4 regions of the Paenibacillus sp. FSL R5-0473 genome follow, and region 1 is predicted to be linked to each of the others. Evidence: riboswitches for the same ligand, from Rfam matches in the RefSeq annotation. Region 1 holds a riboswitch; each other region holds the start of a gene.
What was found. Region 1 has a riboswitch for cyclic di-AMP ahead of MKY28_RS18865 (hypothetical protein). Riboswitches for the same ligand answer to the same signal wherever they lie in the genome.

Region 1 (4,605 bases):
TGCTGGTATGACGCAGGTTGCCGAGATCGCAGATGCCTATCATCTGCTGACACCTCTATTGGGTACTACGGTTGCAAGTATTCTGTTCGGTGTGGCGCTGTTAGCATCAGGTCAGAACTCTACCCTTACAGGTACACTCGCTGGACAGATCGTTATGGAAGGTTTCCTGAACATTCGAATTCCGGCTTGGCTGCGCAGACTGGTCACACGTCTGATCGCCATCATCCCGGCGGTAATTGTGACAGCCATTGCAGGAGAACATGGCACAGAAGAACTGCTCATTTTGAGCCAGGTCGTGCTGTCGCTTCAATTGCCCTTTGCTGTAATTCCCCTGGTGATGTTCACAAGTGATAAAAAAAGCATGGGTGCATTCGCCAACAAATTGTGGCTTAAAATCATCTCATGGGTCATTGCCGCAATTATCGTTGTGCTGAATGTATATCTGATCATTCAGACGATCCGGTTGTTCTAATCTCATTTTAATTGGCTAAATACTAAAAAGGCTGATCAACTCCGGTATTTTATACCCAGTTGATCAGCCTTTATTGTTGCAATCCAATAAACAACCATCTGCATCTAATCCTGATTTGGTATCAATAACGGCAAGAGTTGATCCAATGAATCAACGGTCCAATCCGCACGTTTGTCATCCGATAGTTCTGGCTGGAATCTTCCGTAACCCTGCATAATTCGAATCGTACGCATGCCCAGCTTCCGAGCAGGTATAATGTCGTTATCGATCCGATCGCCGATCATGACGGCTTCCTCCGGTTCACAACCGGCCTGCTTCAAGGCCACAGCGTATAACTCAGGGTCTGGCTTGGACACTCCTTCTTCAGCCGAACATGCCAGAACATCAACATACTTCCGCAAGCCGTAGCTCTCCAGTCTCTCTTCCGTTCCAGGACTCTGATTGGCAATAATGCCAATGTGATAATGCCGTGACAACTGCTGAAGAACGGAATCTGCTGAAGGAAAAGGACGTTCAAGATCTTTTTGAAACTTCAGCTTGTCCTGAATCTGTTTCTGATGCCCCTCGTCTTCAACGAATGTGCGAATCGCCACTCTCATAGGCCATTGCTCATATTTTCGGTAACAGCTCGCGAACAGTTCGCGTACCGCCTCAATTGTCACCGGATACCCCAAAGCACAAGCTTCACGGACAAACTGTCCGATAATATCATCAACCGGCTCCCATTCATCCACCAGCGTATCTCCAACATCAAAAAACAACCATTTCAATCCACCTACATCCGGCACTCCAATTCCTCCTTGTAAGCATAAAAAAGAAGACTCACCATCCTGCATGAGTCTCCTCAAACTTCCGTTTATCGATACATTCAATTATAACAGGCACCTTACACCTGAGCAATCAGAAGCTATGGCATTAACCATTGAGGAGAAAGCCAACTTCCCCATTGAGCGAATATACAATCCGGTCTGCGCCCATGCCCCGATAGATGCCCTTAGGATGACTCTGCTCCGTAATGACGCACAGGGATTTCGATGTCCATGAACGGCAGATCTGTAAATAACGACAGGTCAGATTCAGGCTGTTCTCGAAAATAAACACGTTGCCTACGCTGCCCTGCGGCAAAAACCATTTTTGAGCTGCAGCCGTATTCATGCGAATAACATGTTCTACTCCGATTCTACGGAGTCTGCGCTCTTCCCCTGCACTGTTGGTTAGAACGGCAAACGGCATTTTTTTGTACATCAGCAATTTGATAAATTTGCGTCCTGCTTCATTTGGAGCAGTCACTAAGACCATCTCAGTATCCATCATTCGTTCCTCCCTTGGCGTGAAAAGACAACAAAAAAAGAAGCGTGGGGGACCAAGGCCTCCCGAACGCTTCTTAAATAACCCATGGCGAAAACACCATGAACCAGCGTACGGCTTGTTGCCTCTCCCTTTAACGCTTACGAGGTTAGCTGACGGATTCGGGCGCGAGAGTCGCCCTATTTCCGGCTGTCACCGGAAAATTCACCCCATGAATGCCCACTGTCCTGGACAGCGCATTCCGTTGGTTCCCCCGTTTTCCACTCATCAATGAATGGAAACTCAGCGATTAAAACATCGTTCGTATATCTTAAGGATAAGATCGAGCGATATTATCGTTTGTTTCGTTTTTCAAGTACATTTTAGTTTAAATTGAAATTACGTTATGAATCATACACCCGTGCCATGTCGGTGTAAAGTCCGCCCAGATCATCAAATCGGCAGATTTTTGCCAATTCCTATCCATAATAACGCTTACAACAAAGTTATACTCTATCTATCTCTTCAAGGCTATCTAATTCTCACTCTGGCGTAAATCACTTCGCAATTCATTCACGTATTCAGCACAACTTGCCTGTTTTGATTCTTTTAACACCATATTAGTTTTGCAATATTTAATTGCAACCAATATAATAGAAGATATAAGAGTAAATAAATGGAGGCGATTTAGATGACAGTCTACGATTACAAAGTGAATACCCTTCGCGGTCAAGAAGTTGAAATGTCCGACTACCGTGACAAAGTGCTCCTGATTGTGAATACGGCAAGCTCATGCGGCCTTACCCCTCAATTCAAAGGTCTGCAAGAATTGCAAGACAAGTTTCAAGATGCTCCATTTGAAGTGCTTGGTTTCCCAAGCAACCAGTTTGCACAGGAAAAAGGATCTTCCGACGATATTGCCGAGTTCTGTCAGATGAATTATGGCGTGAGCTTTCCCATGTTTGAGAAAATTGATGTGAACGGCTCAAGCGCTCACCCTCTTTTCCAACACCTGAGCACAGAAGCTCCTGGCCTGCTTGGCTCCAAAGCAATCAAATGGAATTTCACCAAATTCCTCGTGGATCAGAACGGACAGGTCATTAAACGTTATGCTCCCAAAACAACACCGGACAAGATTGAAGAAGATATCAAGAATTTGCTGCAAAAATAATACACAGGCCACCCGTAGCCGGTAGGTAGAGCAACATTCCTCCGGTAATGGATGGCCTTTTTTCAACCCAGATGTCATACTGTTCGAAAAAGACAAAAAAAGAAGCTTCCCATTAATGGAAAGCTTCTTTTTAATCGTTCATATGATGCGGTCGAGAGGACTCGAACCTCCACGGGCATACGCCCACTACCCCCTCAAGATAGCGTGTCTGCCATTCCACCACGACCGCATGTCGTAAATAATCGGCAACAGAATTGATTATACCGGGTTCAGAACTAAAAGTAAAGTATTTTTTAATACTTCTTTTTCAGCTAGGCATTTTCATCAAAAATCGCATAATCTCGTCATCATTACCCATGAACTGCATATTATTAGATTTGATCCCCTCTCTTTAGGTAAGAGCCGATCTTGTTGGTTCATTTATATATAGTCCTTCCTTATATATAGTCCTCCCTGCACTTCGTAAAATAAATAACACAATAAGTTATATAAAATAACACAAATATTAAATTCCATATTTAATCCATTAAATTTCACGGATACTATTGACAAAAAGCGGATATTTATGGGATGATAACTATCATATAATTCGGATTTTTAAACATAAAGCAAACAAAAAGGAATATAAATGTCACTTTAAGTGACATTTAACGAACACAGGAGGCGAATGATTGTGAACCGTGGGAATAAGCTGCTCGATTATGTCAAACTGCTTGATTCCTCTATTCAGGTTGGAGGGTTCACCCATTCCTTCGGCATGGATATCCATATCAGGGAGGGTACCATTCGTAATGCTGAAGATCTCGAATCATTCATGCGTTGTCAGTTGCATCCGAGCATCGTTCGTCTTGAAGGTATGGCTATCAAAGGCATCTATACCGCAACAGATCACAAGGATACATGGCGGATAGCTCTGATCGACAAGCTCGTCCATGTTCAGCGAACCCCTGGAGATCTCAGAGAACAAGCTGCCGCCATGGGTAAACGATTGATCAGACTCGCACGCGCTCTGCACCCCTGGATTGAATTCAGCCAGCTCGAACAGATCTTTGCCAAATATGATTCGGTTGGCTGCCTCTCCACTGTTCACGCCTGGATTAACCACCACCTCGACATCCCGGTCGAGGAGGCGGTCCTTGGTTACCTGCATTCAGCCATGAATGCCTGCATAACCGAAGCCTCCAAAGTCATTCCCCTGAACAACGATACAACCAAGGATCTGATGGTCCGCCTGGCCACAGATCTGGAGAATGAATGGAAGACCGTCAGCGCCTCGGCTGCGGATGGACTGGCACAGCCAACCTCGATGTCCATGAAATCGTTTTTCCCCAGTTTCCATATGCTTGGAGCTGGACTTCATGCCTACAGGGCCTAATCCTCTTCCTCCTCATATCTACTACCCTTCATTCAGACAAACTAAAAAACACGCGGCAACCTCCTTGCCGACGTGTTTTTTGTCATTTTATTTGTTTTATTTTCGCATTTACGCCATTTATCATCATAAAATACACTTTTTTCCGTCTTTTTTAATTGTTAGATGACGAATTTACGTATATAATGAACATACAGCTCGCATTTCTATATATTCTACATGAAGAAAGGGCGGCTGAATACTACATTCTAACCAGGGGTGAACCCTTTTGAACAAGAAAAAACCAGTTACTCCGTTCGGATG
Region 2 (4,605 bases), 690 kb from region 1:
ACAATAAAGCCCGAATCAGACGTCCATGTCGATTCGGGCCTTACCTTTAACTGTTGCTAATAGTTTGGTTCATTAATACGGAAGCATACTACAAATTACAGCTTGGAAGGCCAGTTGCCATACCATGCATAACCGCCTCTTCTTTCTTTATCAATATCACTTAATTTGTATTTAACTACCCCGTCACGACCAATAAAGATTGGTTTATCCGTTCCGATCTCATAGAAGCGTGCCCAAATTGGTGCAGCTTTGGAATCAGCGATAATTTTACTATCTCCATTAGCTCTTTCATACTTGTAACCCGTAATTTTCACTTTGTTAAACCAAGCCTCCGCTCCTTTAATGGATGCGGTAATTTTAGCGTTAGCAGGTCTGGTTTTCAGAAATTTAACAATCGTTACACTCTCTCCAGCTGTCAGCGATGGCACTTCGTAGATTCTTGCGCTCGCTGGTTTAAGAGAGCTGGAATCATGTTGTTGTCCCCATGCTGTCAGCTTACCACCTGAAACGACCTGTGTATTCAGAATCGCCTCCACACCTTTGGCAACTGAATTTTTACTGCGGTTAGCAAGTGTACTGTCGATAAATGAGAAATCACCTTTGCGTGCCGCTACTTCATCCAGCATGATCATTACATTAATCATGGCATCATCATTGTAAGTGATGTGCTTGTGGTATCCGGAGCTTTGGTAAACTTGTGGCCACCCGCCGTTTGAATACTGCATGTTGATCAAAAAGTTAATTCCTTTGATTGCAGCTGTGGAGTAACGCGGATCATTCGTCTTTTTAAATTCCTTCGCCAATCTTCTAATTTCTGAGTATGTAGCCTTGTTGTCTATCGTGGACTTTGCCCACTCTCCACTTGTCTGTTTATAATCTTTTCTCCAACCTCCATCCGGCAGCTGGTTCTTCAAAATATCAGAAATACTCGCTGTAGTACCCGACGCATCTGCAGCAGATACCGTCCCTACAGGGAGAACTGCCATTCCAACTGCTGAGAACACCATCGTACATGCCAGGACAAAAGTAATTATTTTCTTCGCTTTCAAATGTAACACTCTCCTATGTTCGTTTTTATAAATCTTCCACTTCTACTTTACCTATGATACGCGTCTCTAAACCTCCTTTATTTGTATTTATCGCATAATAAAATCAATTTTAATCCAATATGTGGATTGGATAATCAGATAATATGCAAAAAATCGATTTTTGTCAATATATGCAACTTAATGAATATAATCTCTCTAATTCTACATAACGGAATAGTTCTTTTAACTCATGACAAACCTATCTATTTATCAAAATTCGTCTTACACGAATCAATAATGACGTTTTTGTCATGAATGATACCCAAACTCGATCCCTTTTTTCATATAAAAACCTTAATTCCGCTAACATTGAGGTATTAAGAAAGGGTTTAAATGGGTTTGACAATTACGCATTTATGCAATATAGTTTCAAATAGTTACAAAAACTTAATTATTCATTGCCGAGTTTCATGTTTGAAAACGGGGGAACCAATTTGGGTGAATTATTCTTATACATAGGAAATATAGGGAACCTTCTACCGAACCCTTAGCTAACTCCGTAGGCATCGAAGGGAGAACATTGATTTTGAAAAAACTGATTATCTCCATTTTTGGAGCAGCTGTATTATTTACATCCGGGGCAACAAGCACAGAGGCAAGCAGTATCAACTCCGTAGTGAACAACATGACAGGTATTCCTTACAAATGGGGTGGCACAACTGTAGCCGGCTTCGACTGTTCTGGTTTTATGAGATATCTTTTCAACAAATACAGCATTGAATTACCACGTACTTCGCAGCAGCAAGCCAAAGCAGGTACTCCCGTATCCAAGAGCAATGTTCGGACAGGTGATCTGGTGTTCTTTAATACAACAGGCAAAGGCATTTCACATACAGGTGTATATATCGGCGGCGGACAATTCGCTCATGCCTCCAGCAGTAAAGGTGTAAGCATCACGAAGTTATCGAATCCATACTTCAATGATCGTTATGTAACAGCACGTCGGGTAACTGGACAGTTTATGTATGATAAAATGTTAGGTAAAATGTGATTCACATACAAAAAGGCATCGGTTATTAACCGGATGCCTTTTTTGCACTTAAAAATGTATGTTGCATTGCTTACTAATGCAGCGCCTTCTGCACTCGCATCGCACCCTGAGACAGGGCATGTCCTCCTCCAACAGCTCCGGCCACCGCAACGGTCTCCATAATCTCCTGATCTGTTGCTCCCTTGGCCCGGGCTTCTTCTACATGGTAGAAGGTACATACCTCATTGTTTGCGAATAATCCAATGCCAAGCGCAATTAGCTGTTTTGTCTTCGCATCAATCACGCCAGATTGGAAACATTCTCCGGTAAACTCATGATACGACTTCACCACACCTGGCAGCACATCGCTTAATGCTCCAATCTGATCCTTGTAGGCATGAACTTTATCATTCATCAATGTCATGGCTTGTAGCACACCCTCTCGGCTATAGTTACAGATCTTCCTCACTGTACCTATCTTCTCTCCCGAGTGAGCCATTTATGCCAAGAAATCATGGTAATTCCAAACATTTAACGCGCATGGCTCTGCCATAATTATAAGCTGTTACTCACTAAGTGGACTCTGGCGCGGCTCGCTGAACAGCTGATAGCTGTAACCTCGGTCCAGCTTAACGACACGTCGATTCTGACGACGGATAAGTACCTGCTCGCCATCCCAGGCAACCACAATCCCTTTCACATCGTTCGATTCCAGCTCGTCCCGTACTACTCTAACTTTCTCACCTGACAGACGCAGGGCGTCCAATTCTGTATCACTAATCATCTTCATGGCTCCTATATTTCAAATTTATTTACAAAAAGAGACCTAAATGAAAAGTCATTTAGGTCTCACGTGACTGTATTGGACTGTCATGTCATTCGAAATTATGTCCCGACTGAAAGTTACCGCTGCGCGTGCTCTTTGCTGTCGTTCTTCTCGAACCAAAAATCAAGCACTTTGGCGGACATCACACGTTCTTCAAGGTACTCCACTTGATGCGGTGTAAATTGTTCTTTCCAAGAGAAGGACAACTCTTCGCACAAGCCTACAATCGTCAGTAATTCTGACCAGGCAACATAGCGTTTGTACCAGAAAAATTGAGGATGTTCAATCATATAGGGATAAAGGTCATCGAATTCCGTATGTTTACAATCCAGGGCACGTTCAAAATGAACTTTCGATTCCGCCAGCTTATCATTAAAAAATTGTTCTGTTGCCGGTTGGTTCCCCATGGTGTTGCCTCCTCTCCCTAACATAACCCCATTATAAATGAAATCGGCGGTCATGCAAAGGCATAGTTCAAAAAATAGGCCCTATTCCTTTAAAATGTCACATTTCGTTATCGTCAAATTGTACTGTTCCATCGTTCAGGGAACGAATGCGTACCAAGGCTTCCACCGGAATACCCTGTTCACGAATCGTGCGTGCCCCCGCCTGAAAACTTTTCTCGACCACAACGCCGAATCCGACGAGTTCCGCACCGGAACGCTCGATAATTTTGATGACGCCACGAGCGGCATCTCCATTGGCAATGATATCATCAATGAACAAAATGCGGTCATTCTCATGAATGAACTCGCGGGATACCATAATGTCAGTTACAATTCCTTTGGTAAAGGACGGTACACGTTCACAGTAAGCATCAGGATCAGCCAGAAGTGTTTTTTTACGACGGGCGAATACAAGGGGCACCCCAAGTTCATAGGCTGCTGCAAAAGCAACCGGAATCCCTGAGGATTCTACCGTGATTACCCGAGTTACTCCACTTTCACGAAAACGGGCAGCAAACTCACGTCCCATCTCCATCGTTAATGCAGGATCAATCTGGTGGTTCAACAGACCATCCAGCTTTAATACTTGATCCGAGATAACCACACCTTCTTGTAATATTCGTTGTTTCAATAATTCCATGATTTGACCTCCCAAGCCTATCCTATGAGGTAAAAGTATCATATATCTATCTATAAGTTCAAGCGAAATTGCCTGGGCGCTGTCCTTGAGACGTAATTCAAGCCAAAGCTCATTATCGATTGTCATGACTTTCGTGGGTCAAGCATACCTTGTACCATGGTACCCGCATGTCCAAACTATACAGGGGCCTGAGAGGGGAAACACATGAAACAGGCATTTCGGGTGCTGCAGATCGCATTTACATACATCGGAACGGTTGTCGGAGCCGGCTTCGCTACAGGGCAGGAAATTTTGCAGTTTTTTACCCAGTATGGCAAATGGGCCACCATCACCATAGGCTTATCCACCATGCTCTTTGTCTGGTTAGGTACCAAAATGATGCTGATCGCTCACGATACCGGGTCCCGCTCTTATGAGGATCTGAACAAACATTTATTCGGCCATAAGGCGGGCAAATGGATCACCTGGGTGACCCTTCTCATTCTCATTGGCGTGAACAGTGTCATGCTTGCCGGAGCAGGCTCCGTTTTTGTCGAACATCTGGGTTTGCATTATCAGACAGGTCTGATCGTCACACTTGTAGGGACATATCTGCTTCTCGGTCGGGGCATTCAAGCCATCCTACAAATGAATAG
Region 3 (4,605 bases), 1.6 Mb from region 1:
CATTTATGCAGTGGCGCAAGGAGGACGATACTGTTCTGAGTGAGTTATGCGAACGTTTTATGGATCGCAAGTTATATAAGTATGTAGAGCTTGAACAGGTCGACTTGACAATGATGGAAGAGATTCGGGAAGCTTTTGTACAGGCTGGCCTCGATCCCGAATATGATCTTGAAATTGATTTTCCTTCGGATAATCCGTATGATGTGTTTCGTCCGGATGAATCCACAGATAAGCAGATTCTTCTTCTGGATCGACAGGACAATTTACGTGAGTTGTCAGAAGTATCTGACATTGTCCGTTCCATCAGTGGGCTTCACCGAGGGAAACATCATTTGTATTACCCGCAAAACAAGGTGGATGCGATTATTCACGAATTACCGTCACATATACGCCCCTATTTCTTGTAATCGTGTGGGTATAATCCGATGAAGAATTTCGATATCAAAACACTTTCTAAAAGAGCTATTTTCCATGATACAGTAATCTGCTTTAATGGGGAGTATATGTAGATCGACATAATTTTGTAAATGCAAGTAGACAGAATGAGCACAATCAACAATATATAGATCAGAATATCCGTATATCTTCTATATATTGTATTTGTGAAGAAACAAACGTAATGATGTAATACACAGATACCCAAAATGTTTTATGTATGAGTCATTGAATTATTGAATTTTACAAATTGGATTTTGAAAAAGAAGATAGTCGTTATTTCGACATGAAGGGAGATACAGACATGATGCTGTTCGACACACATACACATCTGGATGCACCACAATTCGACGAGGACCGCGAGGACATGATTCAGCGTGCTGTGGATGCAGGAGTTGGTCGCATGATCAACATTGGCTTTAACCGGGAGACAATTCCAACCACAATGAAACTTGCCGAAACGTATGACTTTATATATGCAGCTGTAGGGTGGCATCCCGTAGATGCGATCACAATGCAGGAGGGCGATTTGGAGTGGATTGCATCTTTATGCAAGCATGAAAAAGTGGTTGCAATCGGTGAGATTGGATTGGATTATCACTGGGATACTTCACCAAAAGAAATACAGCATCGCGTATTACGACAACAAATTGCTTTGGCGCGTGAAGTGAACATGCCAATTGTCATCCATAATCGGGATGCACATGAGGATATCATAAGAATTTTGCGTGAAGAGAAGGCGGGCGAAGTTGGTGGTGTGATGCACTCGTTCTCGGGCAGCTGGGAAACAGCAAAAAGTTGTCTCGATATGGGCTTCCATCTCTCCTTCGGAGGACCGATCACATTCAAAAATGCAAAGCAACCCAAAGAGGTGCTGGAGAAGGTTCCTATGGATCGGTTTTTCATTGAAACAGATGCTCCATATTTGACACCGCACCCTTATCGTGGGAAGCGAAATGAGACAGCGCATGTACGTCTGGTTGCAGAGGCAGCTGCGGAAATTAAAGGCATTTCGGTGGAGGAAATTGCTGCAATAACAACCAAAAATGCCATGGAACGATTTGGGATTCGTTAAAAAAACGAGCAAATGAGGTGAAAAAGGCAGGTAAGCGGAGGTAATTTGCCCTTTGATCCAAATAAATCAAGAATATTACAATATTTTAACCAAATATTCAGAAAAACGTACTTGATCAACGCTTTACAACATGCATCAAAACAGGATATCATCTTTTCAGTGAATTGTTGTGCGGAAAATTGGACAGATGTTCGGGGGATGAACAAAGGGACACTTTCCGATGAAACAACATTACTTTCATGAATCAGTCTCGCTGAGTCTCCGTTATCGGAGAGCGGGGGAACCAATAGGGCTTAAACATCGGTGTATTTGGCCGATGCGCAACGTTCGCTGACCCAAAAGCAGCGAAGGGAACTGCGAAGCCGTATTTGATTTCTTCTTTGGGTCTCGGGGTGAATTCAAGGGCGTCCGCCATGAGCGGGTGACCCAAGATAGGGCGGCTCTCTTTCGCCCGAACCCGACAGCTAACCTCGCAAGCGGAAAAAGAGAGGCAACCTCGTGCATGAATTTCCGATATTCAGAATCATTCGGAAGCCACGAAAGAGTTCCTCTTACACTCTTTCTTTGGCTTTTTTGTTTTTGAATAAAAGAAATATTGTCATCATACGGTAGGTATTCAGGAGGATGACATCATGTTGCGAAGATTGATTCATGGTGCAGAACCGGATTATGTTGGTCCAATCTGTGTTCTGTAGAAAATTTGGTATAGTCACGTCAAAGACATCATGCATTACTTTAGACGGCGAGGCTATGAAGGAGGACGGAGAAGTGGGCACATTCCAACCAGAAGAGACCCATGAGTCACGATCATCCAGTAAGTCTTTCGCGTTGCGGTGGAAGCATGAGAACATGCGTCAAATGGCATTGATCGCGATTTTCTCAATTGCGCTTACAATCATGATCTTGTTAGTCGTTTACGGTCAGGCCGGGAAACAAATTTCACTGGTTATTGATGGCAAAGCTCAGGTGGTAGAGACTCGTACAGGAATGCTTCAGGAAATGCTGGAGGAGCAGTCGATCACAGTCAGCCCTCACGATAAGGTATCCATGTCCATGAATGGGGCGTTAACAGATGGAGACCGAATCGTTATTGAGCGGGCCGTTCCAGTTAACATTACGGCAGACGGAGACACCAAGACTCTGTATACAACCGATTCATCGGTAGAAGATGCAATTCAAAAATCAGGTATTCAAGTTGAAAGTAATGATAAAGTGTATCCGGCGCTTGGAACTGCTATCAAAGCGGAGATGAAGATTCGTGTAGTGCGCGTAACAAAGCGTACAGTGGATGTAGAGCAACCGATCGCTTACAAAGTCATTAAAACGGCTGACCCTAGCTTGTACAAAGGTGATAACCGTGTCGTTGTGAACGGCAAAGAAGGCACAATTGTACAGCATATCGAAAAGGTATTTCAGGATGGAGAATTGGTCTCCAAAAAAATGGTTGGCAAATCTGTCGCTAATAATCGTGTAGATAAAGTGATCGCTGTCGGCACCAAAGCAAAACCGGTCGTGAAGGAACCTGAGATTCAGACCGTATCGGCTCAAACGTCAACAACCAAAAAGGCTACAACAACGAACTCGAAGAAAACATCTGCCTCGGGCAGCAAAGTAATTACCGTATCCGGAACTTCTTTTAAATACTCCAAAGTACTTAAAAATGTATCCATGACTGCCTACTCTTCCGAAGAGCCTGGCATTGGTACTAAAACGGCTTCTGGTACTCGTGTAACAGAAGGACGCACCATTGCGGTTGATCCCAAAGTCATTCCAATTGGCTGGTGGGTATATATCGAAGGTCTGGGATTCCGTCGTGCGGAAGATACAGGCGGTGCCATTAAAGGCAACAAAATTGATGTGTATTATGACAGTGTGAAGCATGCCCTGAATTTTGGACGTAAGAAAGGCAAAACGGTCTACGTGATCGGTCCGGTGAAGCCGGAAGCGAACTAAAATCGTTTTACTTTGAAATGGGAATGCTATAAAATAGTTGCATGAATGATTCATGCGGAATATGCGGCGGAGGAGTCTGAATTCAGTCTCCCCCGCCGTTTGGCAGAGAAGAGGATATTCCTCTTCTTTTTGCGTTAGAAAGGAAGAAATGGAACATGATAAAAGAAGTCATTGTGGTGGAAGGCCGTGACGATACGGTAGCTATCCGTCGGGCCGTGGAGGCCGATACCATAGAAACAGGTGGATCAGCCATCAACCAACGCATTCTGAAGCGGATTGCGCTTGCTCAGGAGAGACGGGGAGTCATTGTACTGACAGATCCGGATCATGCTGGCGAACGCATTCGTAAAATTATTGCGAACAAGGTCCCTGGCTGCAAACATGCCTTCATTCCGGAAGCCGATGCAACGCGCAAAGGGGACATTGGGGTGGAGAATGCCTCACCAGAGGCGATCCGTCATGCTCTGGCGCGCGTACATACTTCATACGAAGGTGCTCCGAGCCTGATCGATTGGGAGGACCTGATCGCGGCAGGACTTATCGTGCATCCGCAGGCTGCTGCACGTCGCATGGAGATGGGCAATCTGCTAGGCATCGGTTATTGTAACGGGAAGCAGTTCCACAAACGTCTCAGTGTATTTCAGATTACACGGGAAGAATTCTCTACAGCATTAGCGCAAATTGAACGTGAAGGATTGTGAGCATATGAAGAACATGGAAGAGACGATTGAAATTGCAACGCCCAAGCGTACGAAAGAGATTATTCAAAGACACGGATTCTCATTTAAGAAAAGTCTGGGTCAGAACTTTCTGATCGATCAAAATATCCTGAACAAAATCGTTAATGCAGCCGATCTGGACGAGTCTAAGGGCGCACTGGAGATCGGGCCGGGTATTGGAGCCCTCACGGAGCGACTGGCTCGGGTAGCCGGTCCCGTCACAGCCGTAGAGATTGACCAGCGCTTGATCCCAATCCTGGGAGAAGTGATGCAGCCTTATTCGAATGTACGTGTTCATCATGGGGATGTGTTGAAGCTTGATCTGGCTGAGTTGTTTAATACGGATTTTGCATCCGTGGACAAAGTCAGTGTCGTAGCTAACCTGCCTTATTATGTAACGACTCCAATCATGATGAAACTGCT
Region 4 (4,605 bases), 1.5 Mb from region 1:
ATGACTTCGCATGGGCAGCTTCACCGGATTTTGTCTACGCCGAGGAACCCTTCTCTGCACCCAATGTGCCTGGTGTACGAATCAAGTTATATCTGGACCCTGCTCATCAGGATCTGAAAGAACGTTACTTCTACGCCGCGAAGGCCGCTCTAGCCAATTATAGCAAATGGTTTGGCCCATATCCTTACGCTACCTTATCCATCGTAGTTCCACCCAAAGCGGGGAACGGCGCTGGAGGTATGGAATACCCTACGCTAGTTACGGCCTTTGGAGCCGATGATACTACTCCGGGTTATGACCTGGAACGTACCGTAGTCCACGAGATTGGACACCAGTACTTCTACGGCATGGTTGCCAGCAACGAATTCGAGGAAGCCTGGCTGGATGAGGGATTCACCTCTTATGCAGAAGACAAACTGATGGAGCAGGAATACGGATTGATTCCGAATCTGCCGGTACAATCGGGACTGATTACGTCTCCTTCATCCTTAACACAAGAATCCTGGAAGTTCGATTCACAGAATGAGTATGCAGCCAATGTCTATACACGTGGCAAACTTGTATTGCTTGGTATCGAACATCAAGTCGGCGCAAAAAAGATGGAACGTATTCTCTCTACCTATGTGAAGAAGTACCGTTTCAAACATCCCACTTCGGCTGATTTCCAGAAAATTGTGGAACAAGTGACCCGCACTTCCTGGTCTGATTATTTTGACCAATATGTCTATGGTAACGGGATGGCTGACTTTGCTGTAGAGAAGATTCGTGTTACGCCCGTACAGAAAGACGGTCAAACATTGTACGAGTCATCCGTGACAATTGCAAAAAAAGGCAGTGATTACAGCGCCGTTCCTGTTCGTATTGCTTTTGAAGACGGACATATCCTCACCAAGCAATGGAATGGCAAAGAAGATCGCATCACGTATAAATTAACTCACACATCCCCCGTATCCTGGGCCATGACCGATCCCCTGTACTCGATCGTGCTGGAGAACCGCCATATGAACAATTTCCTGAAATCCGGACTGGATGAGCGGGCGAAGTCCCGCTGGAGCATGAGTGTAACCAAACTAATAGAAGCCATATTTGGAGGTCTGTCATGGTGAGGTGGAAACGGTGAAAGCGAAAATACGTGAAGGCTGGTTTCTCGTCCGTCAGCATATGTTCATTGCCGCACTCTTATTTCTTTATCAACTCATTTGGGGATATTTCTTCTATCGAATGGTACAATCGGCGGTCATCCCACTACTCCTTCGCTATCCAGATGCTGATGCCGGTGAGCTGAGTACACTTTTGTTCAAAATGGAAAGTCAACTTAACCTGTCTACCCATCCGGAGGTTCATCGTTATCTATGGATTCTAGGGGGCATGCTGCTAGTTCGCATGTTGATCAGCCCCCTCATTCAGGCAGGACTGCTCTACTCACTTCAGCACTTTAATTCTACAGAAGAGCGTATCCCCTTTGTCCGCGGAATCAAAAATCTGTGGAAACCGATGCTGCTGCTCCACACCATACGTACATTATTGATACTTCTGCCCGCCTACTGGCTCATACCGAAGCTCTACTCGATTCTCATGGACGGATTTCATTCCCTTCAATTACTGTTGCCTGGTATACCTTATGTTGCTGCCTGGGTTGTATATGGTTGGATCATCCACCATGTCATACTCTACATGCAGTTCGGTGTTTCGGCACCAGAAGGAGAAGGCGGGGCTCACGGTACCCTCAAAGCCCTCTGGATTGCACTGCGTCATCTCATCGCTGTAATCGGCATTGCATTACTGCTGGGCGGAGTACACCTGCTCGTCTTTGGGGCATTCACTACAGCCTCATGGTTATTAACAGGACTGACCGGACTTATACTACAACAGACGTATCCACTTGCCAGATGTCTATTGAGTCTGTGGAAAATATGCAGCCATTTCCGATTATGGCAGTCCAAAATATCCAAAGGTGAGAGCAGATAGTTTAAAAATTGTTACCATCACATGTTAAACTCATGGCCTAATATGTACTTATAAATAGGCAAACCTCAACCTTTCCCCGTCAAAGGTCGAGGTTTTTTTTGCTAATTTTGTTGCTAAACGTTGCCAAAGCCGTACTCCTCTGTTACAATAATCGCAGTGAGTTTTTAGTAACAACTTTGTAATCTTTACATTCATATTTGTAACTACTTAAAATTAAATCGTCATTTCTTGATTTCGCAGGTGCATAACTAGCATAGCCAAATTCCTGGCACCTGGGAAGCGGGGGAACCAGTTATGGGTGAATTGATCTTGCTACAGAGGGATCATAGGGGACCTTCAACCGAATCCTTAAGCTAACCTCGCAGGCATTGGAAGGGGAATATCTCTTGTTCAAGAAGAAATTAACCGCAGCTGTACTTAGCATCACATTCGCTTTATCGCTTGGTGCAGGTAGCGCATTCGCAGATTCAAAGATGGACAAAGTAATTGATTCAGCAATGGGAACTACATATCAAAGTGGAGGAACAACGCTCAACGGCTTTGACTGCTCCGGATTTACACGGTATGTATTCGACAAGTTGGGTATTGATTTGGCACGCCAATCCAGTTCCCAATTCGACATGGGCGATTCCGTATCCCGCATGGAAATGAGAGCTGGCGATCTGGTGTTCTTTAATACAACAGGTAAAGGCGTATCCCATGTAGGAATCTTTGTAGGGGATGGAAAGTTCGCACACTCCTCTTCTTCCAAAGGCGTTACGATCAGTGCATTGAGTGAAAACTATTGGGCCAATCGTTATGTTGGCGCGAAACGGATTATGAGCACGGACGCATATGAATCACTGGCCCTTGACTAGGGACAAGCTGAGCAACATGATGCTGTAACCATTAACCATACTGGAACGAAGCAAGAAGCATAACAGAACCGCCCGGTACATTCTCCGCAGGAATGTATCCGGCGGTTTTTTTGTGCTTCAATCCTTATTCATGTTGCAAGTTATACTCGGGGCATATCCTGCGACATCAACAGGTTCATTTTGCGTTCGTTCGTCCGTGCCCTTATGATGTTTTTACCCATCCCGTTATAATATAAACGAAATTACCGGAACTTTTGTTTCATTTTTTTTCTTGGAAGGAAGACTTGCTAAATGAACATCTCTTTTGTAGAGTGGACAAAGAGTTCTGTTTCAAGGAAAGGAGCATGCAGGTGTATGAAGGAAACCCCTGTGACGTTTCACGTTGTACCCATGCGAGAAGAACATGCGGAGCTTATCTGCAGTTGGCAGTATGATCCGCCTTACAATATCTACAGCTGGCTCCCCTGGGAGCAGATGAAGGCTCTGGAAGTGGAATTCGGAGATGCACAGCTGCGGCAGGAGCAATATGCAATCGTCCTGGATCAGAACGATCGTATATGTGGGTTTGCTCAATACTTCCCACTTCAAGGGGTAACCCGGATTGGCCTTGGCATGCATCCAGAGCTGTGTGGTCAGGGTCAAGGGACAGCTTTTGTCTCTGCCATTGTACAGGAAGCTATTCGCCGAAATCCCACGAATGAGATTGATCTGGAAGTACTCACTTGGAATGCTCGTGCCATTCAAGTCTATCTGAAGAGTGGATTTATCACCCAGGATACATACGAACGACAGACCCCAAGCGGCTTGAAGCCCTTTCACTGTATGGTTTATGAAGGGCCTCGCGGTTAGAATCCATTGCAAAACAACCAAATTTGCCCCTTGTTATGTGATTAGTTCAAAAAATTCCCACAAAATGCTATGATGTCAGTACAGGTTCCGTTATAATGATATGGATAGTTTCAGGTTAGATGATCTTTCATTCTGGAGGGGACATAAGGGATGCACAAATGGATCATGAGCGGAGTATTTTTTGCAGCATGCGCTTTAGCTATTGTTTTAATGTTTACGCTTCCAGGGAAAGAAGAAGTGGCCGAAGAAGCCAAGCCAACCATGCCGGAAGTAACATTGGATGCCGGACAAGCTGAAGCACTGGTCAAAGCCAATTGTATTTCCTGTCACGGGGATCAGCTTCAAGGTGGCGTAGGACCTGCTCTGGCAAACATCGGCAGCCAGGATGATCTGGAGAAGATCTATTCTACGATTGTCAAAGGTAAAGGTGGCATGCCTTCCTTCAAGGGCAAACTGCAGGACGAAGAGATTGCAAATATCGCCATGTGGCTGTCAGAGAAGAAATAATCTCTGCACACGCATAACAAAGAGGCGCTTAGTCCCCTTTTGGGAGAATAAGAGCCTCTTTGTTATATCAATTATTAAGCCTCTGCGGCATGCTCAGCCAGAAAGGCCTCAACTTCACGTGCGGACGGCATCCCGGACTGGGCGCCGAGCTTTGTCACGGATAACGCGGCCGCACCCATGGCAAAGCCTACGGCCGCGTCCAAAGTCTCACCGCGCGCGAGGGCTACTGCCAGCGCGCCGTTGAAGCAATCGCCAGCGCCGGTCGTATCGACGGCGCTTACGGCGTAGCCGGGCGCACGGCACGCGCCGGCACGCCCTGCTTGTACGCGGCCGCCAGGCGCCGCCGCGTAGACAGCCCCCTCGGGGCCGAGCGTCGTGACGACAGCGGCCCCGAGGGATGCGGCGAGCTCTGCGACCGCCGCAT

Region 2: it holds a riboswitch for cyclic di-AMP, as region 1 does, so the genes downstream of both, MKY28_RS15550 (C40 family peptidase) here and MKY28_RS18865 (hypothetical protein) in region 1, are expected to answer to the same signal.
Region 3: it holds a riboswitch for cyclic di-AMP, as region 1 does, so the genes downstream of both, MKY28_RS25970 (3D domain-containing protein) here and MKY28_RS18865 (hypothetical protein) in region 1, are expected to answer to the same signal.
Region 4: it holds a riboswitch for cyclic di-AMP, as region 1 does, so the genes downstream of both, MKY28_RS25590 (C40 family peptidase) here and MKY28_RS18865 (hypothetical protein) in region 1, are expected to answer to the same signal.

Annotation. Positions count from the first base shown of each region.
Region 1 is NZ_JBBORL010000001.1:4,282,202-4,286,806, forward strand. It holds gene MKY28_RS18855 (Nramp family divalent metal transporter) at 1-472, shown strand, start outside; gene MKY28_RS18860 (HAD family hydrolase) at 577-1,260, opposite strand; gene MKY28_RS18865 (hypothetical protein) at 1,388-1,783, opposite strand; cyclic di-AMP (ydaO/yuaA leader) riboswitch at 1,903-2,078, opposite strand; gene MKY28_RS18870 (glutathione peroxidase) at 2,451-2,930, shown strand; tRNA gene MKY28_RS18875 (tRNA-Leu) at 3,077-3,159, opposite strand; gene MKY28_RS18880 (urease accessory protein UreF) at 3,604-4,305, shown strand; gene MKY28_RS18885 (hypothetical protein) at 4,571-4,605, shown strand, end outside.
Region 2 is NZ_JBBORL010000001.1:3,590,388-3,594,992, forward strand. It holds gene pelA (pectate lyase) at 96-1,049, opposite strand; cyclic di-AMP (ydaO/yuaA leader) riboswitch at 1,478-1,609, shown strand; gene MKY28_RS15550 (C40 family peptidase) at 1,615-2,079, shown strand; gene MKY28_RS15555 (carboxymuconolactone decarboxylase family protein) at 2,153-2,482, opposite strand; gene MKY28_RS15560 (hypothetical protein) at 2,624-2,842, opposite strand; gene MKY28_RS15565 (hypothetical protein) at 2,962-3,291, opposite strand; gene MKY28_RS15570 (xanthine phosphoribosyltransferase) at 3,389-3,970, opposite strand; gene MKY28_RS15575 (YkvI family membrane protein) at 4,175-4,605, shown strand, end outside.
Region 3 is NZ_JBBORL010000001.1:5,883,193-5,887,797, reverse strand. It holds gene MKY28_RS25980 (HD domain-containing protein) at 1-407, shown strand, start outside; gene MKY28_RS25975 (TatD family hydrolase) at 740-1,510, shown strand; cyclic di-AMP (ydaO/yuaA leader) riboswitch at 1,752-2,005, shown strand; gene MKY28_RS25970 (3D domain-containing protein) at 2,279-3,463, shown strand; gene rnmV (ribonuclease M5) at 3,619-4,164, shown strand; gene rsmA (16S rRNA (adenine(1518)-N(6)/adenine(1519)-N(6))-dimethyltransferase RsmA) at 4,169-4,605, shown strand, end outside.
Region 4 is NZ_JBBORL010000001.1:5,806,711-5,811,315, forward strand. It holds gene MKY28_RS25580 (M1 family metallopeptidase) at 1-1,106, shown strand, start outside; gene MKY28_RS25585 (hypothetical protein) at 1,117-1,968, shown strand; cyclic di-AMP (ydaO/yuaA leader) riboswitch at 2,214-2,351, shown strand; gene MKY28_RS25590 (C40 family peptidase) at 2,355-2,825, shown strand; gene MKY28_RS25595 (GNAT family N-acetyltransferase) at 3,180-3,674, shown strand; gene MKY28_RS25600 (c-type cytochrome) at 3,825-4,181, shown strand; gene rbsK (ribokinase) at 4,256-4,605, opposite strand, start outside.